Regions from separate parts of the Phyllobacterium ifriqiyense genome, predicted to be linked through region 4. Evidence: predicted binding sites of a transcription regulator. Region 4 holds the regulator's gene; each other region holds the start of a gene.
The links. The regulator LexA, encoded in region 4, represses DNA repair genes until DNA is damaged. The targets are predictions, from matches to a motif close to TGTTCNNNNTGTGTTCNG.

Region 1: QFZ34_RS11470 (helicase-related protein) is a predicted target of LexA. The motif match lies at 5,585-5,602, and genes of this name have one in related genera.
Region 2: QFZ34_RS07420 (ATP-dependent helicase) is a predicted target of LexA. The motif match lies at 5,108-5,125, and genes of this name have one in related genera.
Region 3: parE (DNA topoisomerase IV subunit B) is a predicted target of LexA. The motif match lies at 3,651-3,668, and genes of this name have one in related genera.

What each region holds. Positions count from the first base shown of each region.
Region 1 is NZ_JAUSZT010000003.1:796,650-804,315, forward strand. It holds gene QFZ34_RS11450 (M48 family metalloprotease) at 1-353, shown strand, start outside; gene QFZ34_RS11455 (CarD family transcriptional regulator) at 404-1,018, opposite strand; gene fdxA (ferredoxin FdxA) at 1,363-1,701, opposite strand; gene QFZ34_RS11465 (RNA-binding S4 domain-containing protein) at 1,962-2,378, opposite strand; gene QFZ34_RS11470 (helicase-related protein) at 2,383-5,397, opposite strand; gene QFZ34_RS11475 (beta-ketoacyl-ACP reductase) at 5,788-6,513, opposite strand; gene QFZ34_RS11480 (acetyl-CoA C-acetyltransferase) at 6,630-7,666, opposite strand, start outside.
Region 2 is NZ_JAUSZT010000003.1:13,175-20,840, forward strand. It holds partial or broken gene QFZ34_RS07395 (dienelactone hydrolase family protein) at 1-285, opposite strand, end outside; gene QFZ34_RS07400 (DMT family transporter) at 326-1,237, opposite strand; gene QFZ34_RS07405 (Lrp/AsnC family transcriptional regulator) at 1,383-1,853, shown strand; gene QFZ34_RS07410 (glyoxalase superfamily protein) at 1,855-2,388, opposite strand; gene QFZ34_RS07415 (glucose/quinate/shikimate family membrane-bound PQQ-dependent dehydrogenase) at 2,569-4,911, opposite strand; gene QFZ34_RS07420 (ATP-dependent helicase) at 5,170-7,611, shown strand; gene QFZ34_RS07425 (helix-turn-helix transcriptional regulator) at 7,616-7,666, opposite strand, start outside.
Region 3 is NZ_JAUSZT010000003.1:2,853,581-2,861,246, reverse strand. It holds gene secD (protein translocase subunit SecD) at 1-35, shown strand, start outside; gene QFZ34_RS21605 (Mth938-like domain-containing protein) at 38-427, shown strand; gene QFZ34_RS21600 (phytoene/squalene synthase family protein) at 455-1,291, shown strand; gene parE (DNA topoisomerase IV subunit B) at 1,476-3,581, opposite strand; gene QFZ34_RS21590 (helix-turn-helix domain-containing protein) at 3,706-4,080, opposite strand; gene QFZ34_RS21585 (DMT family transporter) at 4,262-5,188, shown strand; gene QFZ34_RS21580 (acetyl-CoA carboxylase biotin carboxylase subunit) at 5,251-7,263, shown strand; gene lipB (lipoyl(octanoyl) transferase LipB) at 7,260-7,666, opposite strand, start outside.
Region 4 is NZ_JAUSZT010000003.1:2,740,797-2,748,462, reverse strand. It holds gene QFZ34_RS21095 (ComEC/Rec2 family competence protein) at 65-2,506, shown strand; gene lexA (transcriptional repressor LexA) at 2,614-3,330, opposite strand; gene QFZ34_RS21085 (substrate-binding domain-containing protein) at 3,483-4,505, opposite strand; gene QFZ34_RS21080 (ABC transporter substrate-binding protein) at 4,790-6,052, shown strand; gene QFZ34_RS21075 (carbohydrate ABC transporter permease) at 6,165-7,112, shown strand; gene QFZ34_RS21070 (carbohydrate ABC transporter permease) at 7,112-7,666, shown strand, end outside.

The DNA of each region.
Region 1 (7,666 bases), 1.9 Mb from region 4:
CTGCGGCCAGCGCCAAGGCAAAGGCCGATCGCTGGGAGTTTGATATTTTCGTGATCAATGCCGGTAATCGCATTTATCGCTTCCTGACTGCGGCTCCAGCAGGAAGCTCAGCGCTAATACCCGCCTCGCAAACGGTTGTTCAGAGCTTCAAGCTCCTGACGCCTGAAGAGAAAGCCGCCATAAAGCCTTTGCGCATCCGCGTTGTGACAGTAAAGCCGGGCGATACTCTTTCATCACTTTCAAGCAAAATCCTGGGTACAGACCGCAAGCTTGACCTCTTTCGCCTGATCAACGCCATGCCGCCCGGCGGAACCGTATCCGTCGGCGACAAGGTGAAGCTTATCAGCGAATAGTAAAAAGCCCGGCATCGCCGCCGGGCTGTGTTTGGCGAGAAAGACAGCTCTTATGCTGCCTCTTCCTGCTCGTCTTCAGCAACTACATCTGCTTCAACTTCTGCCTCAGCATCATCGGCCTTAGAACCGCGCTTAGGACCCTTAGCGAGATTTACCTCGATAAGACGGACAGCTTCGGTTTCTGACATCTTGTTGACGGCAGAAATTTCACGAGCCATGCGATCAAGTGCTGCCTCGTAAAGCTGGCGTTCTGAATAAGACTGTTCCGGCTGATTGTCGGCACGGAATAGATCACGCACAACTTCCGAAATCGAAATCAAATCGCCTGAATTGATTTTCGCATCATATTCCTGCGCGCGGCGAGACCACATGGTGCGCTTGATACGGGCCCGTCCCTGGACGACCTTCAATGCGCGCTCTACATAATCTGTTTCAGAAAGTTTCCGCATGCCGATGGCTGTTGCTTTGGCAACTGGCACTTTCAGACGCATCTTGTCTTTCTGGAAATCAATAACAAACAGTTCAAGCTTGTGGCCCGCAACTTCCTGTTCTTCAATATTGACAATTTGACCAACGCCGTGTGCCGGATATACAATAAATTCGCCCGTTTTAAATCCAATACGCTGGGCGGCTTTTTTCTGCGGAACTACTGTCATGCGCTTCATTACTCCCTGCTGCGCCCGGCAAAACGCACCGGTTAAACCAACCACTGGAAACCGGAACCCGGTTTGTCGGTCGTCAATAGTGTCGCGCAAAAGCAATCCGGACGGATCAGTTGGGCTGAATGACAAACAAGCATACCCTGAACTGTTGCGTCCGAAAAAAATCTAGCCAAGTGGTGATTTATACTTTAGCGCCACGAAATTGACGTCCAATGATCAACATATTTCAGCACCATAACATGAAAACCGCGTAGAATCAAATTTTTGCTGCAATTGCTCAAAAAATGGGGCTCAAAGCCTTGCTTATTGCACCAACTCCAGTTTAGCCAAGTCTGATTCCTAGGCTATTAATCGCCTTCGCCAGGCTCCGGAGAAAAGAATTTCTCGAATTTGCCTGCCACACCGTCCATTTCCTTGGCATCCGACGGGGCGTCGCCCTTTGTAGAGATATTCGGCCACTTCTCGGAATACTCGGCATTCAGCTGCAACCAGCTGTCCAAACCTGGCTCAGTGTCCGGCTTGATGGCTTCCGCTGGACATTCAGGTTCACAAACACCGCAGTCAATACATTCGTCCGGGTGAATGACGAGCATGTTTTCACCTTCATAAAAACAGTCGACCGGACAGACCTCAACGCAATCCATATATTTGCAGCGGATGCAATTGTCGGTCACAACATAAGTCATTTACTGGCTCCAGAAGACACCACGATCAGCGGGGTACAATCGTGAGGTAACGGTTTGCTGCCAAACTGACAAGAGGTAAGAACAAGACTGCGGCACCAGAACGCGGGCGTTGGTTTACCGGCGAGCCTTTGATCGCATTGTTCGCACCTTCAACAAGCGCAAACAAGCAATTCATTCCCGGCGAATGGTGTATTATCGGTATAGTGTACTCTACTTAGGTCAAAATCGAGCAAATTTATTTCGATTAAACGTCGGCGACATTATGAGTTGGAATCATCGTTTTTGTCGTGCATCAAACGATCAACTTGCCGGCGCTCCCTTTTTGTTGGTCGGCCGCTGCCGGCATCACGCTTTGGCAAAGCGTCCAGACGGCTAATTTCTTTCGGCATGGGCGGCGGAGACAGATCCCTGTAGAGTTTCTTCGCCTCTTCAGCTGGCCCGCGCCTTTCTCCACCCGCAACAACTTCATAAACCAGGACACGACGGTCCAAGGAAATTGTCAGCACATCGCTTACTTTGACATTCTGCGATGGCTGATCAATTTTCACTTTGTTTAGACGGACATTCCCGCTGGATACCAGCTTGGCCGCAAGGGAGCGGGATTTTACCACCCGCGCAAAGAACAGCCATTTATCAATGCGCCGTCCTTTCTTTCCTTCGTTATCGGCCTCTGCCATCATTTTATTTTTTCATTTGTTCCTTCAAAGCGAGCAGCTTGGCAAAAGGCGAGTCCATGTCGATTTTAACTGGACGTTCCTCACGCTCGGGACGCTTGGTTGGAGCCTTATGTTGTCCCTGTGGTTTTCCGCCATGTTTCGCGCCATCCTGTTTAAAGCGCTCATTGCCTGCGGGCTTGCCTTTGCCCCGGGAATGTTCCTTGCGTTCACCACGTTCATTCTGCGGCGCAGCCGGGCGGTTGGGCTGGGCAGCTCTCTGCTCAGATTGGCCGTTCCGTGCTTGCCCACCACGCTGATGATCGCGTTTCTCGTGATTTCCACGATTATTGCGATTATCGAAACGTGCCTGACGCCACAAGAGAATTGGCTTTGGTGCTTCTTCCGGCACCGCTGGCGTTGCTGTTTCAGCAGTCGGCTGGGATGGTTTGGCTACAGCTTGCACCACTGGTGCATTTGCAAACCCTGGACCAACCGGTTCTGCAGCAGGCACTGCAGTGTCTTTCGTTGGTGCAGCACTTGCGACCGCTTCTAGCTCCGCCAATTTGGCAGCAACAATCGCAGGTTCAACGGCTTCCTGACGATAGCCAAGATTTTTGAGGATCTCCTCCATATCATCGGCAGTTGCACCGAGGATCGACATCATGGCTGGGATTACCAGAAAGCGTGATCCGTCATAGGCGCCATCGGGACGAGTGCCCGTGCCGGGCTTCCAGGCCAGCGCAGGACGGATGAGATCCGCCAGACGTTCAAGGATGTCGATGCGGACAGCTCTGCGACCAAGCAATCTATATCCTGCCAGACGATAGAATGCGGGATCAAAGCTTGCATCGGTCACCACAGAGGTTCTGCCTGCGGACAATACCTGAACGACGTCGCCATACCCGGGACGGTCCTTGGCATCTTCTTTGAGCGCCCAGAGCAGCGTCAAGAGACCAGCGGGAGCCGGTTTCAGCAGAGCCGGCAAGAATACATGATACGCGCCGAAGCGCACGCCGAGACGGCGCAAGGCTGCTCGGGAGTCCTGATCCAACCCGCGAACTTCTTCTGCAACATCCCGGCGCTGCAAAACACCGAAGTTTTCGACCAGCCGGAAGGCAAGACCTTTCGTGATTCCAACCAGCGCATCCGCATTGGCAAGATCAACAAGCGGCTTTAACACCGTGACTATATGGTGGTTGAGAAAGCGATCAACCCGCGCGGCAACCTTGTCGCGAGCCGGGCCAGTGAGCTGCTCATCAGCCAGCAATACGGCGCGCGGCTTGAGCGCTTGCTCTCCGGATACAACGGAAGCAATAGTCGCACCGATCCAGCGCAGCGTCCCATCTGACGCCAAAGCAAAATCGCCATTGGCGGATGCCGAAAACCGCTCAGCGCGATTTTCGAACTCTGCCGCCAGCGCTTTTTGCGCTGCAGCTTTGATCGCCTTGGCGTCCGCTCCATCATCTTGAGCATCCGCAGTGAAACGGAACCCGTCTAATCGTCCAACATGGTGCCCCTCGACAACAACGTCCCCGGCAGGGCTAATTTCGGCTTCTAGCATTGTATTCTCTCTCAGGCGCCTCATAAGCACGCTTGTCCTGCGGTCTACGAAGCGTTTCGTCAACCGTTCATGCAGTGCATCGGATAATCTGTCCTCAATTTCACGCGTCTTTTCTTGCCAATGTGCCTGATCTGCCAGCCAACCGGGTCGATGAGACACAAATGTCCACGTTCTGATCTGGGCTATACGCCGCGAAAGAGCGTCGATATCGCCATCAATGGAATCAGCCCGCCGAACCTCTTCTGCCATATAATTTTCGTTCACATGACCTTTTTCAACAAGATCAGTATATACGGACGCAATGATGTCAGCGTGTTGCGCCGGTGCAATCTTGCGATAATCCGGCAAGGCGCAGGCGTCCCATAAAAGTGCTACACGTTCGGGCGTATTTGCGAGTGGAGCAATATCGGGATCACGCGAAAGAAACTCCAAAGCTTGCTGGTCAACCGCCGGAAGAGCTCTGGTCAGACCATCAATCGGTGCCGGAGTGTCAATGGAGCGCTTCAGCGCATCGAGGCTGGAATAGTCAAAATGAGCACTCCGCCACTGCAAAATCTTCACTGCATCGAAAGCATGGGATTCAACACGTTGAACAAGCGCTTCGGAGAAACCTGACACATGGCCCGTCACGCCAAATGTTCCGTCACGCAAATGGCGCCCGGCTCGCCCGGCTATCTGACCGATTTCTGCCGGTGAAAGATCGCGGAACTGATATCCATCAAATTTCCGGTCCTGTGCAAACGCAACGTGGTCCACGTCGAGATTGAGCCCCATACCAATGGCATCGGTTGCCACCAGATAGTCCACATCCCCGGACTGATAAAGCTCCACCTGCTTGTTTCTCGTTCGTGGGCTTAGCGTTCCCATGACCACCGCAGCGCCACCATTCTGCCGCCGGATCAATTCCGCGATTGAATAGACTTCTTCCGCCGCGAAAGCCACAATCGCCGTGCGCGGTGGCAGGCGGGTAATCTTTTTCGAACCGGAATAGGCGAGATTGGACAATCTTGGCCGTGTAACCACGGATATGCCCGGCAAAAGCTTCTCCAGAATGCCACGCATCGTTGCAGCGCCCAGGAGGATTGTTTCCTGACGCCCGCGGAGATGCAGAATGCGATCCGTGAAAATGTGGCCACGCTCAAGATCGTTGGCAAGCTGAACTTCGTCAATGGCAACAAAATCCATATCCGTATGGCGCGGCATGGCCTCTACGGTGCAAACTGAATAACGGGCGCCAGGCGGACTGATTTTTTCTTCGCCGGTAATCAGCGCGACATTGGCAATGCCTGCTCGCTCCACGACACGATTATAAACCTCGCGCGCCAAAAGCCGCAGCGGCAAACCGATCATACCGGATCGGTGCGCGAGCAGGCGCTCAATCGCAAGATGAGTCTTGCCAGTGTTTGTAGGCCCCAAAACTGCCGTAACATCGCGGCCAGTCAGTGTGAGAGGCAGTTCGGTCTTGGGCATAAGGTTCATCAACTACAATCCAGTACCGCCCAAATGAGCAAACCAAAGTTTGGCGTTCATCCAAACAGCATTCTCAGCATCTACAGAACGTAAGTGGCTCAATCCAGATAAACAATCATTAATCGATTCACGGAATATACCGTTAAGAAATAGAACGCGAGCAGAACGAATCGGCTACGAATCAGCTTTAGGCTCATATTCCTGATTTGTTCACGGCGATATATAGATTTTTTCCAAGCATAATCACTACATGCTGAATCACTCAACTTGTTGGAAGCCCACATCGCGCAAAAAAATTAACTTTTGCGCATCGCCGCGAATTATCAGTTTTTACCAAGAGTCAAGCACCTCTGCCGACTGGATTCTCCAGCCGGCAGAGCGCCTGCAGTAAAAACGGTCTTAGCTCAGATATTGTCCGCCATTGGCTGAGAGCGTTGAGCCGGTTATGAAACCGGATTCGTCTGAGGCCAGGAAAACGACACAGCGCGCCACCTCTTCAGGCTCGCCAAGACGACCGACCGGAATCTGCGGGATGATGCGCTCGTTTAAAACCTTTTCATCAATTGCACGCACCATTTCCGTTCCGATGTAACCGGGACAGATCGCATTGACAGTAATGCCAGCCCGTGCACCCTCTTGTGCCAGTGCCTTTGTAAATCCTATATCGCCCGCCTTGGCAGCCGAATAATTGACCTGTCCAGCCTGACCCTTTTGCCCGTTGATCGACGATATGTTGATGATGCGTCCAAATTTGCGGTCTCTCATCCCCGTCCAGAGCGGATGAGTCATATTAAACAGGCCATTCAGATTGGTATTGATGACATCCGTCCACTGCCCTGGTGTGAGCTTGTGAAACATAGCGTCGCGCGTGATACCGGCGTTATTTACGAGCACCGAAATGGGTCCCAGATCGGCCTCCACCTTGGCAATACCGGCTGTACATTCTTCGTAACTCGATACATCCCATTTATAGGTCGCTATACCGGTTTCATCACTGAATTTTTTTGCCGCTTCATCATTGCCTGCATAGCTTGCTGCGACTTTGTAGCCTGCATCTTTCAAAGCGATGCTGATTGCGGCACCAATACCGCGCGTACCACCGGTTACGATAGCTGTTTTTGTCATGTTTCCCCTCCCTGAAATAATCTCTCGTAAATGCAGTCAATAAATCACAAGTGTGAAGTGCACGACGCACCGCAGAAACGCCGACCCCGCTAAGCGCAGAGCCGGCAAAATTTGGTTTATTCCTTGATGCGTTCGACGCAGAGAGCGACGCCCATACCGCCGCCAATGCAAAGTGTGGCAAGACCCTTGGTCCCGTTGCGCCGCTTCAATTCAAAAAGCAATGTATTCAACACGCGCGCACCGGAGGCACCAATTGGATGGCCTATAGCGATCGCCCCACCATTGACGTTGACGATATCCGGGTTGAAACCCAGATCCTTATTGACCGCGCAGGCTTGGGCCGCAAAGGCTTCGTTTGCTTCTACAAGATCAAGGTCTTCTGCCTTCCAGCCAGCCTTTTCCAGTGCTTTGCGTGAGGCCGGAATTGGCCCTGTTCCCATAATGGCCGGATCAACACCTGCCGTTGCCCAAGAAACAATGCGCGCCAATGGCGTGATGCCACGGCGCTTTGCCTCGTCCTCGCTCATGAGGACAACAGCCGCGGCGCCATCATTCAGCCCCGATGCATTACCGGCGGTGACTGTTCCCTCTTTATCGAAGGCCGGGCGCAACTTCGACAGCGACTCCAGCGTTGCGCCGTGACGAATATACTCATCATCGGCAACGACCACATCGCCCTTGCGGGTCTTGATGGTGAAGGGCACGATTTCATCCTTGAATCGTCCGGCTTTTTGCGCAGCCTCAGCCTTGTGTTGAGAGGCCAAGGCGAAATTATCCTGCTCCTCCCGCGTCAACTGCCATTTCCGGGCGATGTTTTCCGCAGTAATGCCCATGTGATAGCCATGAAACGCATCAGTCAAACCGTCCTTGATCATGGTGTCGATCATCTTGAAGTCGCCCATTTTGACGCCTCCGCGCAAATGGGCGCAATGGGGTGCCATCGACATGGATTCCTGTCCGCCAGCGACAATGATGTTGGCATCGCCGGTGGCGATTTGCTGCATGCCCAAGGCGACAGCCCGCAAACCGGAGCCACAAAGCTGGTTCAACCCCCAAGCTGTAGCCTCCTGCGGGATTCCTGCTTCCATCGCAGCCTGCCGCGCCGGATTTTGCCCTTCGCCCGCGCCAAGAACCTGACCCATGATCACTTCAT
Region 2 (7,666 bases), 2.7 Mb from region 4:
TACCAGACGCATCGGCAGGAACAGCCAGATAGCCTTGATATCGCCGGAAGGCCCTGCAAATACGAGATCTTTGGTGAAGAGCCGTTTGTCTTCTGGTGCGATGATTGCAGCCTGAGCAGAATTTGCTGCGAGCATGGGAGCAATAACTGCCGCAGCAGCGCCCGAACCTGCAAGCTTTGTGAGCTTGTCCATGAAAGAGCGGCGGTCGAGCGTCAGGTGAGTATACTCATCAAACGCGTCGACCATCGCCTGGGTAATATTCGGATGCTTTGTTGGTTCGCTCATTTTACAATCCTTTTAGAGGAAATGAGCCGCCCTCCTCCAATCAAGTCCTGACACGATGCGACAGGATGCCGGTAGAAAGAGCAACACCAAGTCCCGTGATAATTGCTGCCGCAATTTCCCAGACACCGAGCGCCTCGTCAAGGAAGATGGAGCCACCCACAGCAGCAAGCACCGGAGTGAGCGCGCTGAACGCGGCAGCTTGACTGCCACCAAGCGAACGAACGGCTATTCCGTAGGCAAGCATAGCAGCCAGCCCGGAGAGCACACCCTGGCTCAAAAACTGCAAGCCGATTTCAGACAGCGGTACATCCATGATCGTTGTGCCGAAAAAAGCAGCCAGCACCAGATGGATGATGAATGACCAGACAGCAATCAAAGCGCCACCCTGTAGAGCAGTCAGACCTGAACGCTTGAAAGCGTGGGTATAACCAGCCCATAGCAATGCGCCGAATGGCAGAAACACAAAGCTTACCCATGAAATCTGATGGCTGCCGATGGCTAGCGTCAGCAGAATGGCAAGCCCGGCAACAATGGCAGCAAGGCCAAGCCAGCGTGCGGCATCCGGGCGTTCGCCGAACAGGACAACCCCGATCAGTGCGGCTGCAAGGGGCATTGAACCGCCGAGCAGCACGCCTACGGCGGCGGCGGGCGTCGAATGAATGGCGAAGGTGGTGATCTGGAAGAACAATACGCCCGCGCCACAAACCATGATTGCGAGCAACGCCAAGGGAACATTGCGGGGCAGCAAGCCCGTCTTCAGCCAGACCGGCGCCAGCACCAGCGCGGGAAGACCGTAACGAATGAGCCCAAGATCGATAGTACCAAGATGCGTACCGCCGGAATGGCGGGTGGCAATGATCCACGTTGCCCAGATGAAGACCGTAACCAGAGCGCCGGCATAACCGGGAGCCAGAGAGGCGGATTTGTTGATTTCGGGTGAGATCGCAACCATTGAAATATCCTTTCAGATTAGTCTGAATGCGTTTCCATGGGAGCAATATAGAGCGAATGTCTCTGGCATGTCCTTGCAAGTTGATGCCACTTAACCTATGATTTCAGCTACTTTCGATAAGATTCAACCTTGTTAAAGGCAGAATATGCCAAATCTTGATAAATTCGATATTGGTATTCTTGAGGCACTGCAAGGCGATGCGCGGGCCACAAATGTCGAGATTGCAGAAAAGGTGAATCTGTCACCTTCTCCTTGCCTGCGGCGCATCCGAAATCTGGAAAAGTCCGGCGTCATTCGAGGTTACCGCGCCGATATTGATCGCAAGGAAGTCGGGCTTGGACTGACCGTCTTCGTGGAAATAAAGGTGGGACAGCACAGCAAGGCAAACTCCGAACTTCAGCAAGCGGCTTTGATCGCCATGCCGGAAGTGACCGGCGCGTTCCTTATTTCAGGAACCGCGGATTTTCTTGCTGAGGTGGTGGTGGAAGACCTTTCCGCCTATGAGCGGTTTCTTACGGAAAAACTGCTGGTCCTGCCCGGCATATCGGACATTCGCTCAAACTTTGCCATTCGCACAATCAAGACCAACAGTCCCTTGAAACTACCGCAGCGCTGAATCAGGATTCGCAGAAGGTAATCCGATTGCTGAACGGGTCAGTAACGGTGACTTCTCGTCCCCAGGGTGCTTCTTCAAGACCAGGTTTCATGAAACGGTAGTCTTGGGAATGCAGTTCCTTATGGAAAGCCTCAATGCCTGTCATGCGGACATAGACCCGCGCGCCGGGGCTGGCATCACCTGAATGCTCGCTAAGATGCAGTGTCAGATCGGAACGTGATACCTGACAATAAAGCGGAAAATTGTCTCCAAACCGATGCTCCCAATCGAGCGTGAAGCCAAGAAAATCGAGATAGAATTCCCGGGCTTTAGAAACATCAAAGATACGGAGGATGGGATTGGCAGGTCCGAACGAGATACCTTCTTTCGGGGCTGGTTCATCGGCAATTTTGGCCGCAAGCACATTCCAACTATCGAAACCGAAACCGGCTGCGACGAGTTCAAGCCCCTCACCGTGAGAAATTTTGATATTCTTTTCGTCCAGAGCGTTGCGCAGCGATTTGGCAATAGCCTTGGCGTCATTGAAAGTACGCATAATCATTCCTTCGTCGTCGGTGAATCTGGAAAGTCAGTGCTCGCATTGCCGACCAGTTCACCTTTCAAAGGATGAAGCCAAGCTTATTTATTCGATACATTCACCGTAACCCGAAGGCCGCGAGCGGCTGGCTGTATCAGCCGCTTGCAGCAATATTCCTGCTTCGGATTACCGTCAATCTTATTTTGGCAGAGTATAGGCGATGACATAATCCCCCGGCTTTGTGCCGACCGAACCATGGCCACCCGCAACAATGACCACATATTGCTTGCCATCATCCAAGGAGAAGGTCATCGGCGTTGACTGGCCACCGGCAGGAAGGCGAGCCTCCCAAAGCTGCTTGCCATCAGTCACGTTATAGGCGCGCAGATAATCATCAACCGCGGCCCCGAGAAACGCAACGCCACCGGCTGTGATGATCGGACCGCCAATGCCCGGCACCCCAACCTTGAATGGCAATGGCACTGGCGAGGAATCCCGCACAGTGCCATTGCGGTGCTTCCAAGCGATCTTGCCCGTGCGCAGATCGGCACCGGCGACATAGCCCCATGGCGGCGACTGGCAAGGCAGGCCAAGCGGTGAAACAAATGGACCCATCACCACCGCGTAAGGAGCGCCCTCATTGCGGTTAAGCCCCTGCTCGCTACCCTTGGTGCCAACTCCGGGCGGAGGCACATCGGCGCGTGGCACAAGACGCGAGGTAAAGGCAAGATATGTCGGCATGCCGAACATGATCTGCCGTTCCGGGTCAACTGCGACGCCGCCCCAGTTGAACACGCCAAAATTACCCGGATAGACGAGTGATCCTTGCAATGATGGCGGAGTATAGCGCCCTTCATAGCGCAATTTCAGGAATTCGATCCGGCAGACGAGCTGGTCGAACATGGACACGCCCCACATATCCTTGCCCGTCAAAGGTGGCGGCGAGAATGTCAGGTCCGAAATCGGCTGCGTTGGAGAGGTAAAGTCACCCTCGATAGCGCCTGTCGGCGCGGGAATTTCCTTGATCGGAATGATCGGCTCGCCCGTACGGCGGTCGAGAACATAGAGATCGCCCTGCTTGGTTGGTCCTACCAGTCCCGGCACTGTGCCATTGACCGTATTGATATCAACTAGCGTTGGTTGTGCAGGAACATCCATGTCCCAAAGATCATGATGGACAGTCTGGCGCACCCAGCGCATCTGACCGGTATTAAGATCAAGCGCAACGATTGAGGACGAGAATTTCTCCACATTTGCGGAGCGCCCAGCACCAAGCTGGTCAGGTGTCTGATTTCCAAGAGGTACATAGATCAGACCAAGCTTTTCATCGGCACTGGAAACAGACCAGCTATTGGGAGAATTATGCGTGTAGGTCTGTCCATCCGGCAAAGGTGTCGTTACATCCGGATTGCCGGAATCCCAGTTCCACACAAGCGCGCCAGTATTGATATCGAAAGCGCGGATGACACCGGACTGTTCCTTCGTCGAATAATTATCATTGACCGCGCCACCGATTATGATCTTTCCCGCCGCAACAACGGGCGGCGATGTGGAATAGTAATAGCCTGCGGGGTTATAGGGCATGCCTTTTTCAAGATGCAGCGTGCCTTTGTCAGCAAAGGACGAGCAAATCTGGCCATTGGCCGCATCAAGCGCAATCAAACGCGCGTCGGACGTCGGCAGATAGACGCGTTCGGCACAAGGCTGGCCTGGCGTGGCAGCAGGATCGGCATAATAGGAAACACCGCGGCAGGTCTGGTGCTGACGATCGGGATTCATGCCGGAATTGGAATCAAACTTCCACTTTTCCTTGCCTGTTGCCGCATCAAGCGCGATGGCCCAATTGTGCGGCGTGCAGATAAAAAGTGTATCGCGAACCTTGAGCGGCGTGACCTGATAAGTGGTCTCGCCAACATCCTCCGGCAACTTGACGTCGCCAGTCTGATAGGTCCAGGCGACTTGCAGCTTGTCAACGTTTTCGGTGGTGATCTGCTTCAACGGTGAATAACGCTGACCATAGGGCGTACGCCCATATTGGTGCCAATCGCCCTCCGGCATATTGCCGCCCAGATCGACAGTATCCGAGACAATTTCCCTGCTTAATTCACCCGTAATTTGCAAAGGATCCTGGGTCATCGAATAGCCTGCAACAACCAGCGCCACAACAACAGCAACGGACAACGACAGAGCCGGAACAGCGGAGGAAGAACCAGCACCGCTTGCAGATGAACTCAAGCCCCGCCTGATCCATGGTGTAAGCAGCCACAGGCCAAGGATCATGATGACGCCGCCGCGTGGCGCAAGCTGCCACCAGTCGAAGCCGATTTCCCAAATGGCCCAGCCAAGCGTTCCTACCACCAGCAGAGCATAAAGCAGCAGAGCGGATGACCGCCTACGGAAGAGCAGAAAAGCAACCACAAGGAACGCAAGCGCAGCAATGATATAATACCAACTGCCGCCCAGGACAGCGAGCCATACACCGCCGACGCCAAGAGCCGCGCCAATGAGAAGGAAAACGAGTGCCGTGAGAGTGATTGCCATGAGGAAAGTCCCTTTCCGATCTCAATCAAAACCAGATGATCCTGACATGAGGCGACGAATGTTGCCATCGGCTGTCAAAACCTTGAAGTCACGAGTCATTAATCAAAATGGGTAGGCTCATAAATCGAGTGACGCAATATCCTGACTTGATATTTCAACCGCCCACTTCAATTGAAAGTGGGGGGCTAATTGCAATTGTTCTCTTTTTGTATCGCATTTTTCTGGTTTTTCGGTACCGAATCACTACATTGGGTTCAAATGTCTGGATTACCTGACGATATTCCTTTTTTCGACGAACCTGATGCGCCCCGCCAGCCTTCGGGCATAGCTGCACGCGCCATGCAGGCGCGTAGTGCGCCACCTTATCTCAATGGTCTCAATCCTGAACAGCGACTGGCGGTTGAAACCACCGAGGGACCCGTACTCGTTCTGGCTGGTGCTGGCACTGGCAAAACACGGGTTCTGACTTCCCGTATTGCGCATATCCTTTCGCTCGGCAAAGCTTGGCCAAGCCAGATACTCGCCGTCACCTTCACTAATAAAGCAGCACGCGAGATGAAGGAGCGCATTGGCGTTCTCGTCGGCGGTGCTGTCGAAGGCATGCCATGGCTCGGCACGTTCCACTCCATCGGCGTCAAACTATTGCGCCGCCATGCGGAACTCGTGGGGTTGCGCTCCGATTTCACCATTCTGGATACGGATGATGTCATAAGGCTGATCAAGCAGATCATTCAGGCGGAAGGGCTGGACGACAAGCGCTGGCCCGCCAAGCAATTTGCCTTGATGATTGATGGCTGGAAAAACAAAGGCCTTGGACCGTCTGAAATTGCCGAAGGCGATGCCCGGTCATTTGCCAATGGCAAGGGCCGCGAACTTTATACTGCCTATCAGAACCGCCTCAAGACATTGAACGCTTGTGATTTCGGCGATTTGCTGTGTCACCCGATCCGCATGTTCCGCGCCTATCCCGATATCCTCAAGGAATATCACGCCAAGTTCCGCTATATCCTCGTCGACGAGTATCAGGACACCAATACCGCCCAATATATGTGGCTGCGCCTGATTGCACAGGGATCGAAGAATGTCTGTTGCGTTGGCGACGACGACCAATCGATCTATGGCTGGCGCGGGGCAGAGGTAGACAATATTCTTCGCTTCGAAAAGGATTTCCCGGGCGCAGTCGTGATCCGGTTGGAGCGCAATTATCGCTCTACCGCGCATATTCTTGGCACCGCATCACATCTCATTTCCCATAATGAGGGACGGCTTGGCAAAACGCTTTTCACCGATGCCCCAAACCCGGAAGATGCCAAGGTCAATGTGCATGCCGGCTGGGATTCCGAGGAAGAGGCTCGGGCAGTCGGCGAAGAGATCGAACAAGCGCAGCGCAAAGGCCACAATCTCAATGATATTGCCATTCTTGTGCGCGCTTCCTTTCAGATGCGCGAGTTTGAAGACCGCTTTGTCACGCTAGGTCTGAATTACCGCGTTGTCGGTGGTCCACGCTTTTACGAGCGCATGGAAATACGCGATGCACTGGCCTATTTCCGCGTTGTTGCGCAGGGTTCCGACGATCTGGCGCTGGAGCGCATTATCAATAATCCCAAGCGCGGACTTGGCGAAGCTGCAATCCGGCAGGTGCATGATTATGCCCGCGCCAAGGACATCGGCATGCTTGATGCAGCCGCAGATCTTGTTGAAACTGAGGAGTTGAAGCCCAAACCGCGCTCGGCTTTACGCGAAGTGGTGGAAAATTTCCGGCGTTGGCAGTCGCAAATTGATTCCGTACCCCACACGGAACTGGCGGAAAAGATTCTCGACGAATCCGGTTATACCGCCATGTGGCAGGCAGACCGCTCAGCCGAAGCGCCGGGTCGCCTCGAAAACCTTAAAGAGCTTATCCGCTCTATGGAAGAATATGAATCACTGCGCTCTTTCCTTGAGCATGTCGCGCTGGTCATGGATGCTGAGCAGAACGAAAATCTTGATGCTGTAAACATCATGACGCTGCACTCGGCAAAGGGGCTGGAATTTGAAACGGTCATTCTTCCCGGCTGGGAGGAGGGTCTGTTTCCGCATCAGCGTGCGCTGGATGAAGGGGGACGCTCTGGGCTGGAAGAAGAGCGCCGTCTTGCCTATGTCGGCCTGACGCGCGCCAAGAAAAACCTGCATATCTGGTTTGTTTCCAACCGCCGTATCCATGGTCTGTGGCAATCCACCATCCCTTCCCGCTTCCTTGAAGAACTCCCCGAAGCGCATGTTGAAGTAATCGCCGGTGGCGATAGCTATGGTGGATATGGCGGGCGCGGCGGCTACGGCCAATCGCGCTTTGATCGCGCCGACCCGTTTGAAAACAGCTACTCAACGCCCGGTTGGCAAAGAGCCCAGCAAAACCGTTCTGACGCCACACGCAATAATTGGGGCTCGCGCTCGGGCGCACGTGTGGAGCGAATAGGCTATGGCGAGACGGATTCCGGCCATGGCGCAGGGCGCGGCTCGGTTAAAGGACGCATGATTGATGGTGAACTCGTCGCCAAATCCGTCAGTGAAACGCCATCAAATTTCGATGTTGGCGACCGTGTATTCCATATCAAATTCGGTAATGGCAATGTCTCATCCATCGAAGGCAACAAGCTGACGATCGACTTCGACAAGGCCGGACAAAAACGCGTGCTGGATAGTTTCGTGAAGGGGATTTGAACGATTATCCTGCCAAATCATCAAGTGTCACATTTAATATCGTCGCAATACGTTT
Region 3 (7,666 bases), 110 kb from region 4:
ATCCTGCGCCAATTACCGACGAAAGCAGGATTTAAAAGTGGCAAAAGGCATAGAGATTAGGGATGCGCATTTTCCAGGGCGCGCACCCATTGACGCTTATGGCAATGGCGGTTTTCGGTTTGCCGATATGTCACATCGCGGCTCGATCCTGTGCCTTCCTTCCGGGATACATGGCTGGGAGCCAAAAACACCGCCCGTACCGACTGCGACTGATTTGGCCCTAGTTCTCGAACAATCTGCGGAAATTGAAATCCTGCTGGTCGGCACTGGTACAGAACTGCGCCGTTTGCCGGAAGAGTTGCGGGAAATATTGCGCAAGCACCGTATTTCATCCGATCCGATGAGCACCGGCGCGGCGGTGCGTACCTATAATGTGCTCTTGGCTGAAAACCGCGCCGTGGCTGCGGCGTTGTTTGCGGTGGATTAATTCTCCGGTCCGGCTATATCTCACCCCATGAATGTCAATGAAACTCACTGCATCCAGTTGCTGCGGGACGCCGATCCTGATCGCTATCTGTCTGTCTTATATGCACCGGAAGTCAAGCGGGGCGCTTTAGCGGCTCTTTACGCGTTTAATGTCGAAATCGCGCGGATTCGCGATTTGATTCACGATCCTTTGCCGGGCGAAGTGCGGCTGCAATGGTGGCGCGATCTGATCAATGGCACAGAGCATGGTGCAGCAGCAGGTAACCCGGTTGCCGCCGCCCTTGTGGATACTATTCAAACATACAATCTGCCCCATGCGGCTTTCGACAATTATTGCGAAGCGCGGATTTTTGACTTTTACGATGATCCCATGCCGAGCCGAAATGATCTGGAAGGTTATTGCGGAGAAACGGCTTCAGCCATGATCCAGCTTGCATCGCTGATCCTTGACACGGAGCAGGCGGCAAAGCATGCCGATCTTGCAGGACATGCCGGTGTTGCCCAAGCCATCACAGGACTTTTGCGGAGTTTGCCGTTACACCGCCGTCGCGGCCAAGTTTATATACCTGCTGATGTACTTAGCGCTGTGGGGTGTACCTCGCAGGTCCTGCTGGATGGCACTGACCGGCAAGCGACCGAGCGTGCTGTCGCGGCCATGATCGCGCTGGCTGAGGATCATTTTTCCAAATTTCAGGCAGGTTCTAAAGGATTGCCGAAATCTTTGCGCCCCGCTTATCTGCCCGTTTGGCTGACGCCGGTCTACTTGAAGCGGTTGAAAGCAAAGGGTTTCGATGCGTCGACCGAGATCGCAGAAATCTCACCTCTGCGCCGCCAATGGACGGCGTTTAGAGCATCGATAGGTTAGATTATTCGACTTGGCTAAGACTGTTCTGTGTGCTTCGACAAGCTCACCGTGAGGAAGGTTGAGGTTTGCAGGGAGTAGTTCTGCTAACTCATAGCTATCTATGCAGCCCAGCCACCTTCCTCATGGTAAGCAATCCTGAGCTTGTCGAAGGGCGAACTACGCATGAAGCTCATGCCACCTTGTTCTAAATATCCAGCTCTTCAACAAAGGCAGCGCGATCCTGAATGAACCGGAAGCGCGCGTCAGGACGCGTTCCCATCAGATCGTCGACTGCAAGGCGCGTTTCATTGGCCCACTCTTCATCAATCTGAACGCGAAGCAGCGTGCGCTTCTTGCGATCCATCGTGGTTTCTTTGAGCTGATCGGCGCGCATCTCGCCCAGTCCCTTGAACCGGCCGATTTCGATCTTTCCACGACCCGTGAAAAGCGTCTTCATCAACTCGTCCTTATGCGCGTCGTTGCGCGCATAGGCCACTGTTCCGCCTTGAGCGATGCGGTAAAGTGGCGGGACGCCAAGGAACAAATGGCCATTGCGGATAAGGTCGGGCATTTCCTGATAAAAGAATGTGATCAAGAGCGATGCGATATGAGCGCCGTCAACGTCAGCATCGGTCATGATGATGATGCGATCATAGCGCAGATCTTCATCGCGATATTTTGACCGGGTACCGCAGCCAAGCGCTTGTATAAGATCGCTAATCTGCTGGTTGGCCGTCATTTTTTCCCGGCCGGCGCTGACAACATTCAAAATCTTGCCGCGCAACGGCAGAACAGCCTGCGTCGCACGATCCCGCGCCTGCTTTGCGGAACCGCCAGCGGAATCACCCTCAACGATAAAGAGTTCTGCACCGAGCGCTCCGGTTTGACTGCAATCAGCCAGTTTGCCCGGCAGACGCAGTTTTTTCACCGCTGATTTACGGTTGACCTCTTTTTCCTGACGGCGTTTTACCCGCTCTTCCGCGCGGTCCACCACCCAATCGAGCAGTTTCGATGCTTCTTGCGGCGATGCAGCAAGCCAATGGTCGAACGGGTCGCGAATGGCGTTTTCAACAAGGCGCTGTGCTTCCACCGTTGCAAGCTTATCCTTGGTTTGGCCGACAAATTCAGGTTCGCGAATAAAGACGGAAAGCATGGCAGCAGATGAAATCATCACGTCGTCCGTAGTGATGATCGATGCCCGCTTGTTGTTCGTCAGTTCCGCATAGGCTTTCAACCCACGGGTGAGGGCGATGCGGAGTCCCGCTTCATGAGTTCCACCTTCGCCTGTGGGAATGGTGTTGCAATAGGAGTTGACGAACCCATCGCCGCCATACCAGGCAACCGCCCATTCCATTGATCCATGCCCGCCGGATTTTTCCGTCTTACCGGCAAACATTTCGCGGGTAACTTGAAAATCCTTGCCCAGCGAAGCAGCCAGATATTCTTTCAGACCTCCGGGAAAATGGAAAACTGCTTTGTCCGGTGTCGGATCCTTGGGATCGAGCAGCGAGGGAGCGCAACTCCAACGAATCTCAACGCCGCCAAACAAATAAGCCTTGGAACGGGCCATCTTGTACAGGCGCGCGGGATCGAACTTTGCTTCCTGCCCGAAGATTTCTGCATCCGGATGGAAAGTTATGCGCGTGCCACGACGGTTTTGCACCTCACCCACTTCTTCAAGCGGGCCAAGCGCTATGCCGCGTGAGAAACGTTGGCGATAAAGGCGTCGATTTCGCGCAACTTCTACCTCAAGATGGTCGGAAAGCGCGTTGACCACTGATACACCGACACCATGCAGACCGCCGGATGTTTCATAGACTTTGGAATCAAACTTACCGCCCGCATGCAATGTCGTCATGATGACTTCGAGGGCGGACTTATCCTTGAACTTCGGGTGAGCATCGACCGGGATACCACGACCATTATCCGTTACTGACAGATAGCCGTTTTCATCCAGATCAATGTCAATAAAATTGGCATGACCGGCAACGGCCTCATCCATGGAATTGTCGATGACTTCAGCAAAAAGGTGATGCAGCGCCCGCTCATCCGTGCCACCGATATACATGCCGGGGCGACGCCGAACCGGCTCCAGACCTTCGAGAACCTCAATGTCCGACGCGTTATAATTACCGCTCGTTTCCGGAACGGCACGCGCAGGAGCGCGAGCCGGAACTGGCTTGGTCGGCGTAACAGGCAAAGCCGCAGCAACCTGTGAAGGTGCTTCGGTTTTTTGGGCCGGTGCTATTGCTTCCTGCCGCTCGCGTGCAGTCTTCACGATTGCTGAAAATAGGTCGTTAGTATCATCCATGGCAGGCCAGTATTTTATGGTTTCGAATCACTTTTAATCTTTGCATGGTTCCGGTTTAAACGCGATGGGCGTTCGCCATATGTTCCAAGGTTCGCCGCTGAACATAACGGTGAATCCCCATATTTTACGCTGCTTTGAGCGCTGCTATACGATCTTCCAGATTGGAAATCCGATTGCCGAGTTTTTCATGATGGTTCTTGAGTATGCTTATTTCGGCATTGATGGTCGCCGCATCTTCAGCGGTATCCACAGGGGCCTGACCAATACCGTGCATCAACCATGTTGGCGTAACACCGAGAAACCCGGCAAGCATGACAAGCCTATTGGCCCGCGGCTCTGACCGGTCCGACTCCCATGCAAGGATTGTCTGGGTCTTGACGCCAATGCGCTCGGCAACTTGCGAAACACTCATGGATTTGGCATCGCGAGCCCGTAGCAGCCGTCCACCCATGGTGTCCATGTCAGGCGTTTCGGTCATGATATTCGAGCGAAAATTCATGGAATTCTCCAGTTTTTCTTATTTTTTCAGTCTTGGGAGGGCTCGTTGCACCATTTACGGCCCCAAAAGTCAAATTTTGCAGCTATTGCGCGAGATTGTTTAGGCGCCGAGATTGCTTTTTCTGGTGGAGCAGATATGCCAAAATTCCTACCAGCGGACTTTCTTCAGAAAGGTATTGGCGATGGAAAATACGACCTCACAACAGGTGCGGGGCGTTTCTGCGATGGCTGCCGCCATGTTCTTCCTGCCTATGATGGACGCTATAGCCAAATGGCTTTCGGTCTTTGACAGCCTGCCGCCTGCAACAGCTACGCTTTTCAGGTTTGTTGTCCAAACCATTTTGACCATGATGATCATTGTGCCCATGACGGGCTTCAAATCCCTGATACCTGTGAAACTGTGGGGAAATCTGTTTCGCGGCTTCCTTATGGGTATTGGCAGCCTGTGCTTTTATGCAGCCGTCAAATATATGCCGCTCGCAGACGCAATGGCGGTGTTTTTCGTTGAGCCACTGATGTTGACCGTCTTGTCGGCGCTTATTCTAAAGGAGCAAGTTGGTTGGCGACGCCGGGTTGCAGTGGCAATAGGCTTCATTGGAACATTGATCGTCATACAGCCAAGCTGGGAGCTGTTTGGGTGGGTATCGTTGCTGCCGCTTGGAACAGCAGCGGTCTTTGCAATCTACCTTATCCTCAATCGCCGCTATGGCACTGTCGATACGCCGCTTGTGATGCAGCTTTATGCCGGGATTGGCGGAACGATTACCGTTTTGATTGCCCTCATACCTGCTGCATTTCTGGGTATTCAAGACATGACATTCGCCATGCCAGGAAATGCCATGTCGTGGTTTTTGCTGTTCATGATGGGATTGATAGCCACAATCGGACATCTCCTGATCACACATGCCTCACGACTTGCACCGGCTTCCCTGCTGGCATCATTCCAATATCTCGAAATTGTCATGGCAGTTCTCATCGGCTTATTGGTTTTCGGTGATTTTCCAACGCCGTCTAAATGGGTCGGGATCATCATCATCGTTGCATCAGGCGCCTATCTGATCTGGCGCGAGGGCAAGAAGCGAGAGACCACGGAACCGGCGTACAATTAATTGACAGCTGTTGAGCAAAGTTGTGTTTCACAATAGAAACAAAGATCTGTTGGGAGGTCTAAGTGTTTAAAAAAATTCTGATTGCCAATCGTGGTGAGATTGCGTGCCGCGTTATCAAGTCTGCACGGAAAATGGGAATTGCAACAGTAGCGGTCTATTCTGACGCTGATCGTGATGCTGTGCATGTTGAGATGGCGGATGAGGCCGTGCATATCGGACCAGCTGCGGCATCCGAAAGCTATCTCGTCCCTGAAAAGATTATCGCTGCTTGCAAGGAAACCGGGGCAGAGGCTGTCCATCCCGGTTATGGCTTTCTTTCCGAACGCGCCTCTTTTTGCGAAGAGCTGGAAAAGCAGGGCATTATATTCATTGGTCCGAAGCCCCGCGCGATCATCGCGATGGGCGACAAAATCGAATCGAAAAAATTTGCCAATGAGGCAAAGGTCAGCACTGTGCCCGGTTCACCCGATGTGATTATTGACGTTGCACATGCTGAACGGATCGCCGGAGAAATCGGCTATCCCGTCATGATCAAGGCTTCCGCTGGCGGCGGCGGTAAGGGCATGCGCATAGCCTGGAACAAGGCTGAAGTGCGCGACGGATTTGAACGCGCGACCTCGGAAGCGCGTAATTCCTTCGGAGATGATCGCATCTTCATCGAAAAGTTCATTGTCGATCCGCGCCACATCGAAATTCAGGTTCTTGCAGATAGCTTTGGCAATTGCATTTATCTTGGCGAACGGGAATGTTCCGTACAACGGCGCAACCAGAAGGTCGTCGAAGAGGCACCATCACCATTTTTGGATGAGGCAACTCGCAAAGCAATGGGCGAACAGGCTGTGGCGCTGTCCAAAGCCGTTGATTATCAGAGCGCCGGCACCGTCGAATTTATCGTAGACAAGGACCGCAACTTTTATTTCCTTGAGATGAATACACGCTTGCAGGTGGAGCATCCTGTAACTGAGCTGATTACCGGCATCGATCTGGTTGAACAGATGATCCGCATTGCCGCTGGGGAAAAGCTTGCAATCAAGCAAAACGAGGTGAAGCTCAATGGATGGGCCGTTGAAAGCCGTCTTTATGCAGAAGATCCATATCGTAATTTTCTGCCATCAATCGGGCGGCTGACGCGGTATCGTCCGCCGCTGGAGGGTCCTGTGGGCAAAGCTGTCATCCGGAATGATACGGGCGTGACGGAAGGGTCCGAAATTTCGATGTTCTATGATCCTATGGTGGCAAAGCTTTGCACCTGGGCACCGACACGGCTGGAAGCTGTCGATGCGATGGCCGATGCGCTCGACAATTTTGTCGTCGACGGAATTGAGCATAATATTCCATTTCTCGCGGCGCTGATGCAGCACCCCCGCTGGAGGGAAGGCAGGCTTTCAACGGCTTTTATCGCCGAGGAATTTCCGGACGGGTTCCAGCCGATATCCCCAACCGTAGATGACCTTGATGTTCTGGCGGCAATTGGACTTTCTGCCGAGCTTGTACGCAAAGAGCGCCTGGACCGTCTGGGTGACCGCCTGCGCCCGCATTCCGGCAGGATTCACGCGGAATGGGAGGTGCGGATTGGTGACGATTATGTGCCGGTGATTATTCGCAGCAGCGCAGCCAAACCTCCCGTCAAGCTTGAACTCTCCTTGCGGGGTGGGGACTTTGTCACCGTTCGTAGCGATTGGCGTCCGGGGGAGGCCGTTTGGGATGGCTATGTCAACGAGCGCCCTGTCAAAGCCCAGTTGCGCCCCGTTTCCAACGGTATGCGAATTGACTGGAAGGGCATGTCGGTCATCGCCCATCCCATGCAAAAGCATGTTGCGGCGCTGGAAAAGCTGATGCCGGTCAAGATTCCGCCGGACACGTCAAAATTGTTGCTTTGTCCTATGCCGGGATTGCTCGTCTCGGTAAATGTGAGTGCTGGGCAGGAGGTCAAGGCGGGCGAAACACTTGCTATCGTTGAAGCCATGAAGATGGAGAATGTGTTGCGCGCCGAGCGCGATCTGACCGTCTCCGTGATCAATGCAAAGCAGGGCGACAGCCTTGCCGTGGACGCTGTCATTATGGAGTTTGACTAAGCCGGCTCGATAGGGCCAAAGACGCTTTCAAAAGATTCTAGCAGCGCGCGGTCGAGATCATACATTTCGACCGGCAACCCCAGATCAACAAGGCTGGTGACGCCATGGCCGCGCACGCCACACGGAACAATTCCGTCAAAATGTGACAGCTCCGGCTCGACGTTGATGGAGATGCCGTGAAAACTGACCCATTTACGCAAACGAATGCCAATGGCGGCGATTTTGTCTTCCGCAGGCGAGCCATCTGCCAGCGCTGGGCGTTCCGGTCTGCTCACCCAAACGCCGACGCGATCTTCACGCCGTTCGCCCTTCACATTGAATGAAGCGAGCGTGAAAATGATCCATTGTTCGAGCGCTGTCACGAATGCACGGATATCTTCGCGCCGCTTTTTCAGGTCCAGCA
Region 4 (7,666 bases):
TGATTTGGCGTTGATGTACCATAGCGGTGCTGTCGTGCAAGGGCATTGGCAGAAATGGGGATCAATGGCCGAACCGTCAACCGACGAGAAAACGAGCGAAAGACTTTTCTGGTTTCAACCGGAAAGTCTTGGGCAGCCGCTTGTCAAAACATCTGGCACCGGAACGATCGATCATTATGGCGTTGGCTCGAATGGCCGTGTCGCCGTATTCAAACGGTCAGTCGAAGGCAAGCTGCAAGCCATTGCCCATGGAATTCCGGCGGCAATCAACGACGAGATTGCGCGAGGCGCGAAATTCTTGTTTCTGCCGGTGTTCGCTGGAACTGGAGCTATCCTTTATTTCGGCGCAAGCGGAGAGCCAAGACTAAGCCCGATGATCCTGGGAATCACGCTGCTTGTCGGATTTTATCTGCTGGCACACAACAGACCGTCGATAAGGATGGTCTGTCTCGGCTTCATGGCAATCACGGCGGGCATGGTTTGCGCAAAGCTGGAAACCAACAGAGCAGCGACGCCTATGCTTGGGTCTGAAGTGACGACCCGGGTGACGGGGCGTATTTCAGCATTGGCAAAGGATGCAAACGGAGGATGGCGGGTGATCCTTGACGTCATAGGCACCGAACGTCCTTCATTGCGTTATGGACCGGAGCGTATTGCGGTTTCTGCACGTCATTTGCCGCGAGATTTGAGCATTGGCGATGGACTCAAAGCACTGGTCCATCTGCGTCCGCAATCGGGCCCGGTTCGGCCAGCCAATTACGATTTTGCCTTTAACAATTATTATCGCGGCATTGGAGCCAACGGCTTTTTGCTGGGCCTGCCTCAAAAAGCCAATGTCGCGCCAAAGGCCGGAATAGCAGCAGCGGCATTCCTGACAATTAGCAATATTCGCCAGCAACTCACCCATCGCATATTGAAAAGCATTAAAGGGGAGCCGGGCGATATTGCGACATCGCTGGTGACAGGGCAGCGCGACGGCATAAGCGAGGAGACCAACAATGCCATGCGCCGCAGCGGCTTGTCACATATTTTGTCCATATCCGGCTTCCATATGGCATTGGTGGCTGCAATCAGCATAGGTTCGCTGCGCGCTGTATTCGCATTCTTTCCAAGTGCATCGGCCCGCTATCCCGTCAAGAAACTCGCGGCTGTCATCGCCCTGTTTGACTCGGCATTCTATCTTCTGCTTTCAGGCGCCGATGTTGCCGCACAACGCAGCTTTGTGATGCTGGCAGTTATGTTGCTTGCAATGACCGTGGATCGCGCGGCGATATCGATGCGTAATCTCGCAATTGCCGCCTCAATTACAATCGCGGTTTCACCACATGAAATTCTCGGACCAAGTTTCCAGATGTCCTATTCAGCAACTGCTGCCCTTATAGCTTTCTATAGCTGGTGGTCACGCTACCATTTGAGGCGAGGCCTACGAAAACAGACAAGTGCCAAGGCCGGCATATGGCTGTTTCCATCGAAAGCAACGGCCTATATTGGCGGCATTGCCATGACCTCGCTGGTCGCTGGCGGAGCCAGCTCGATCTTTGCTGCCTATCATTTCAATAATACCGCTCCTTTTGGCCTTGTCGGGAATGCCTTGGCGCTGCCAATTGTCTCAATTCTCGTGATGCCCTTCGCAGTGCTTGGCCTGCTCGCCATGCCTTTTGACCTCGATTGGCTTCCGTTTAAAATCATGGGATGGGGCATCGAGATTGTTATCGCCATAGCAAAAGCCGTGGCGTCGCATTCACCAAGTGGAAATCTTGGGCTGATGTCCGAAACTTCGCTTATTCTTATGGCGATAGGGCTTTTGCTTCTTCTATTTCTTTCAACGTGGTTGCGCCTGCTTGCCTTGCCATTGGTAGCATTGGCAATTGGTTTGACGGGACGGGCATCCTATCCTGCGATTGTGGTCTCAGAAGACGGAAAACTGGTCGCGTTAAGAACGGACGACGACCATCTGGCGATCAATAAACAAGCGGGCAGCGCCTTCAGCCTCGATAATTGGCAGTTGGGGTATAGGGCCGGGCAGATCATTAAGCCGGCAATGAAAGGCGATGTTGCAAGCGGCGCTCAATTCGAATGTGCCGATAAGCTTTGCACTGCCCGGGAGCCAGGAGGATTAATCGTTGCCTATACCGATGATGCAACAAGAACGGCAGATGCATGCCTAGAAGGGGATATCATCATTTTGGCTTTTGCCGCGAAGGCTCCAAATTGTCCAAATGCTGGAAAATTGTTACTTTCATCGCAAATGCTGGCGCTCAAAGGCGCTGCGGAGATCAGGTTTGATGCTCCACAATCTGACTCTGTCAAAGCCGATTCCACACCAGTTGGCACCGATTTGGCAAAACAAGAGCTTTCTCAACGCCTGAATTCGGTTGATATAAAGTATGCGATTGGCACGCCCAATCGCCCTTGGAATAATTACCGCATCTATTCCCGCGCCGCGCGCAATCTTGAAGAGCGGCAACTATCCAAGAAACCACCGGATACAAGCAATAAAATGTAGTTCGGCGTTTATGGTAGTCCCAAACATTTTTCGCTAGCTGCTATTCTGTGGCTGTTCGAATGGAGCCTACGAACAAAAGCACACCGTCCAGCGAAGTATAAACGCCATCAATATCTGCGTATCAGACCGACCAGCTTGCCCTGTACCTGAACGCGGTCCGGTCCAAAGATGCGGGTTTCATAGGCGGGGTTTGCTGCTTCGAGAGCAATGGATGCACCTTTTCGGCGAAAACGCTTCAAGGTTGCTTCTTCATCATCCACGAGTGCCACAACGATTTCACCGGGGCTCGCGGTATCTCCGCGCTTGATAACAACAGTGTCGCCATCAAAAATACCCGCTTCGATCATGGAGTCACCTTTGACCTCAAGCGCATAATGCTCACCGCTGCCGATCATATCGGGCGGGAGATTGAGCATGTGAGTCTGGTTTTGAATTGCAGCGATCGGCACACCGGCAGCGATACGTCCCATAACAGGAATGCTGATCATGTTGGCAGCAACAATATCGGCAGTGCTTGCTTGCGGGCGAGGCGGCGCAACATTTCGTCCCAAACTGCCTTCAATAACGCTCGGAGAAAATTTGCGTTGCGCGTTCAGACCCGGCGCAATCGAGTCGGGCAGGCGAAGCACTTCCAGCGCCCGTGCCCTATTTGCTAGCCGACGAATAAATCCTCGCTCCTCCAGTGCGGTAATCAGGCGATGAATGCCGGATTTGGATGCGAGATCAAGTGCATCCTTCATTTCATCAAAAGAAGGGGGAATGCCCGTTTCCTTCAACCGTTCATGTATGAAGAGCAGAAGTTCATGTTGTTTGCGCGTCAGCATAGGGGCGATCCTTAAGTGTGGAATCGGAAAAACAAAACCAGAACAAACACTATATGTTCCAGTTGTGTTCCACAAGGATTAATATCTGGTATAAACCAGCCCTATATGCCCAATTACTCTGAAAATCAGATGGAATGACGCAAAATATGGGCCTATCCGCTTATCGGAGGACCGCTCGACTGGCGCACTGTGAGTTCTACGGGCCATAATTCATGAATATTGTCCACGGGTTCGCCATCAAGGACGCGCACGAGCATTTCAGCGATTCTCGTGGCGGCGGAGCGCATTGATGATCGCGTGGTGGTCATGGATGGAACCATGTTGCTGGCATTGAGATATGGAAAGACATCGTCATGGGTGATGAGCGATACTTGTTTGCCCAACTGATAACCCTTGTTGCGAACTGCACGTGACACACCCAAAGCGGTCATCATTGATCCTGCAATGATTGCTGTCGGTTGCGGAGTGCATGAAAGCAGCCGTTGCGTTTCACGAAAGCCGATTTCATCAGAGAAGTAGTCGTGTACGATGAAGCGCGGGTCGATTTCGACGCCGCGTTCGCTTAGCGCTTGGCGATATCCAAGCTCGCGATGCTCAGAGAACGTAAACCCTCTTAACCCGTCAATCATGGCTATATGCCGATGTCCAAGGTCGAGGAGGTGGCTTGCGGCCTGATAGAATGCGCCCTGATTGTCGATATCCAGCCAGGCATGGGGCCTGTCTATGTTCGTACGGCCATGCAGAACAAAGGGAAAGTTTGCATCGATCAGCATGGATACGCGCTCATCGACCAAAACAGGCCCGGAGACGATGATCGCATCAACCCGTTTGCTCGAAATCAGGCGCTTATAAACCGAAATCTCGTCATTATCGACAATGGGACTGAGCAGAAAATCAATCTCGTCCCGGGAAAGGCGCTCCGCCAAACCGGCAAGAAATTCCGCGGTATGAGGCCCAAATCGCTGGCTGGAATCTGCGGGGATAACCAGACCGATAGCACCGACACGGCCCATGGCTAGACGTCGGGCATTTGCATTTGCGCTATAGCCAAATTTCAATGCCGCTTTATTGACGCGCTCGCGCGTAGCCTCATTCACTTCCGGATAACCGTTCAGCGCGCGGCTAACGGTCGTCTGGGAGAGGTTGAGCTTTTCAGCGAGTTCTTTCAGCTTCATGCCGGACGGTCCAAAACTGTATTCCTATCTGCGTCGTTAGATGTCTTTGCCTTCGTAATATAATCATACTTCAAAGCGCTTTAAATGATCTGCACAATTTTATTTGCCTGATTAATGGCGTTCATAAACTATTTATTGACATTCGTTTTGCGTTTTGACACCTTTTATCCAAAGCGCTTTGGATAGGTTAATTTCACTATCTGATGTGCTTGAGGAGGATCGTCAATTGGGGATTGAGTGCCGTCCGGCATGGGTTGATCCATTAAATATTTCTGGGAGGATTTATGAAAAAGAGTTCAGTTTTGGCGGGCATCCTGCTTACAGCGCTGTTGTCTTCAGGTGCCTATGCAGCCAATCTTTCTATTGTTTACAGCTCGACCGGCAATGAAAATGCCGAGTTGCGCAAGCAGCTTGACCGCTTTGAAAAAGAAACGGGCAACAAGGTTTCCATTGTGGCGATGCCATCAAGCAGTTCTGACAATTTCGGTCAGTATCGCCTTTGGCTTGCAGCCGGAAACTCGGATATCGATGTCTATAAGACCGATGTGGTTTGGGCGCCTCAGCTATCAGAGCAATTTCTCGATTTGACCGAAGCGGCAAAAGGCGTGGTCGACCAGCATTTCCCGTCGATCATTGAAAGCCAGACAGTGGACGGCAAATTGGTTGCCCTGCCATTATACACAGATGCGCCAGCACTTTATTATCGCAAGGATCTGCTCGAAAAGTACAAGAAGCCGGTCCCCAAGACATGGGATGAAATGGCTGCGACCGCCAAGGAAGTGCAGGATGGCGAGCGCCAAGCCGGAAACAAGGGAATGTTCGGATTTGTGTTTCAGGGAAATGCCTATGAGGGTTTAACCTGTAATGCATTGGAATGGATAAAATCATCCGGCGGCGGCCAGATTGTTGAGGCTGACGGTACGATCTCGGTCAATAATCCGGAGGCGGTTGCTGCGATTGATCGTGCCAAAGGTTGGATAGACACCATATCGCCAAAGGGTGCGCTGGCCTATAAGGAAGAAGAGTCCCGCGGGGTCTGGCAGACAGGCAATTCCGTCTTCATGAGGAATTGGCCTTACGCTTATTCATTGAGCCAAGGCGCTGACAGCGCCGTCAAAGGTAAGTTCGATGTTGCGCCGCTGCCCGTGGGAAAAGAGGGCGAGAAATCTGCCGCAACGCTGGGCGGTTGGAATGTGGCTGTTTCAAAATATTCCAAATCACCGGATGAGGCCATAAAGCTTGCTTTGTTCCTGGCAGATGAAAAGCAGCAAAAGGAAATGGCAATCAATATTTCTCATTTGCCGACCATTAAATCGCTCTACGATGACAAGGACATCGCTGCAGCGCAGCCTTTGATCCCATTGTGGAAGCCGGTTTTTGAAACGGCGGTTCCACGACCGTCTGCTCCGACAAAGGTCAAGTATAACGAAGTCTCCTCAATGTTCTGGAGTGCTGTTCACGACACATTGTCCGGAAATGGCACGGCCGCTGAAAACATTGAAGTACTTGAAGCCAAGATCGCCGAGCTTCAGGGAGGTAGCTGGTAGTTTTCTGCCAGCATAAGGGCACGGTGCGAGCGGTTGGAAGCCTCCTGACAATCCGCTCGCACCGACTGCCTGAGTTCACATCCCGATGTTTTTCCTGGGCAGGAATTCAAACATGACCTCAACAGCATTGCGATCAGATCTGTTACGCCAGCGATCCCGCTCGGCTCAGCTTTTCCTCATACCGATGATCATTGCTTTGGCAATCGTGGCTGGCTGGCCATTGATCCGAACCATCTATTTTTCCTTCACCGATGCTTCGCTCACAAATATGGGGGAAGCTAAATGGGTGGGATTCAAGAACTATCTTTCATGGGTCCAGCTGAAAAGCGGGCGCACGCTTTATTCCGGCCTGCTCGTCGATCCAGCATGGTGGAATGCAGTCTGGAACACAGTACGCTTTGCTGTCATTTCAGTGGCGCTTGAAGCCTTTTTCGGAATGATTATCGCCCTCGTGCTGAACGCCGAATTCAAGGGCAGGGGCATTGTCCGCGCAGCAATTCTTATCCCTTGGGCGATACCGACTATCGTCTCTGCCCGCATGTGGGGCTGGATGCTGAACGATCAGTTCGGCATTCTCAATGACCTTTTCATGCGCCTTGGCTTTATCGACAATCCAATCGCATGGACTGCAAGTTCCGATACGGCAATGATCGCCGTGTTGATCGTGGATGTATGGAAGACCACACCTTTTATGGCGCTTCTGATCCTTGCAGGTCTGCAAATGGTTCCGAACGATGTTTACGAGGCTGCCAAGATTGACGGCGTCCATCCCGTAAAGCAGTTCTTCCGTATAACGCTTCCTCTCGTCAAACCGGCGCTGATGGTCGCAATCATCTTCCGGCTGCTTGATGCCATGCGTATTTTTGACCTGATTTATGTCCTGACACCAAACAGTGCTCAGACGAAAACCATGTCGGTGCTGGCCCGCGAAAATCTCATTGAATTCGACAAGTTTGCCTATGGCTCGGCGCAATCGACGCTGCTTTTCGTCGTTATTGCTCTCATGACCATTGTCGCAATCTGGGTCGGCCGAGTTCGGCTGGATGGGGGAGATCGCTGATGCCCGTAGCTATCAAGAATACAGCATTTTATGCGCTTGTGGTGCTCATTGTCCTGTTTGCGGTGTTCCCGTTCTACTACGCAATCATCACGAGCTTCAAAACGGGCAGTGCGCTTTTCACGATTGAATATTGGCCTACGTCATTTTCCCTGGCCAATTATGTCAGTGTTATCGAAGCGGGCAGCTTTCCCCGCAATCTTCTGAATTCGCTTATTGTCTCCGGCCTCGTTGTAGCCTTGTCGCTGCTTATGGCGGTTACGGCAGCCTTCGCTTTGGCGCGTGTGCGGTTTCGTGGCCGCTCGCTTCTATTGCTGACAATTCTTTCGGTTTCCATGTTTCCGCAGATTGCAGTGCTGGCGGGGCTGTTTGAGGTTATCCGTTTCCTCGGGCTTTATAATACATTGTGGGGTCTAATCTTCTCGTACACGATCTTCACATTGCCCTTCACCGTGTGGGTGCTCACCACATTCATGCGCGATCTGCCGATTGAAATCGAGGAGGCGGCTATTGTTGATGGTGCCACGCCTTGGGTGATCATCACCAAAGTATTCCTG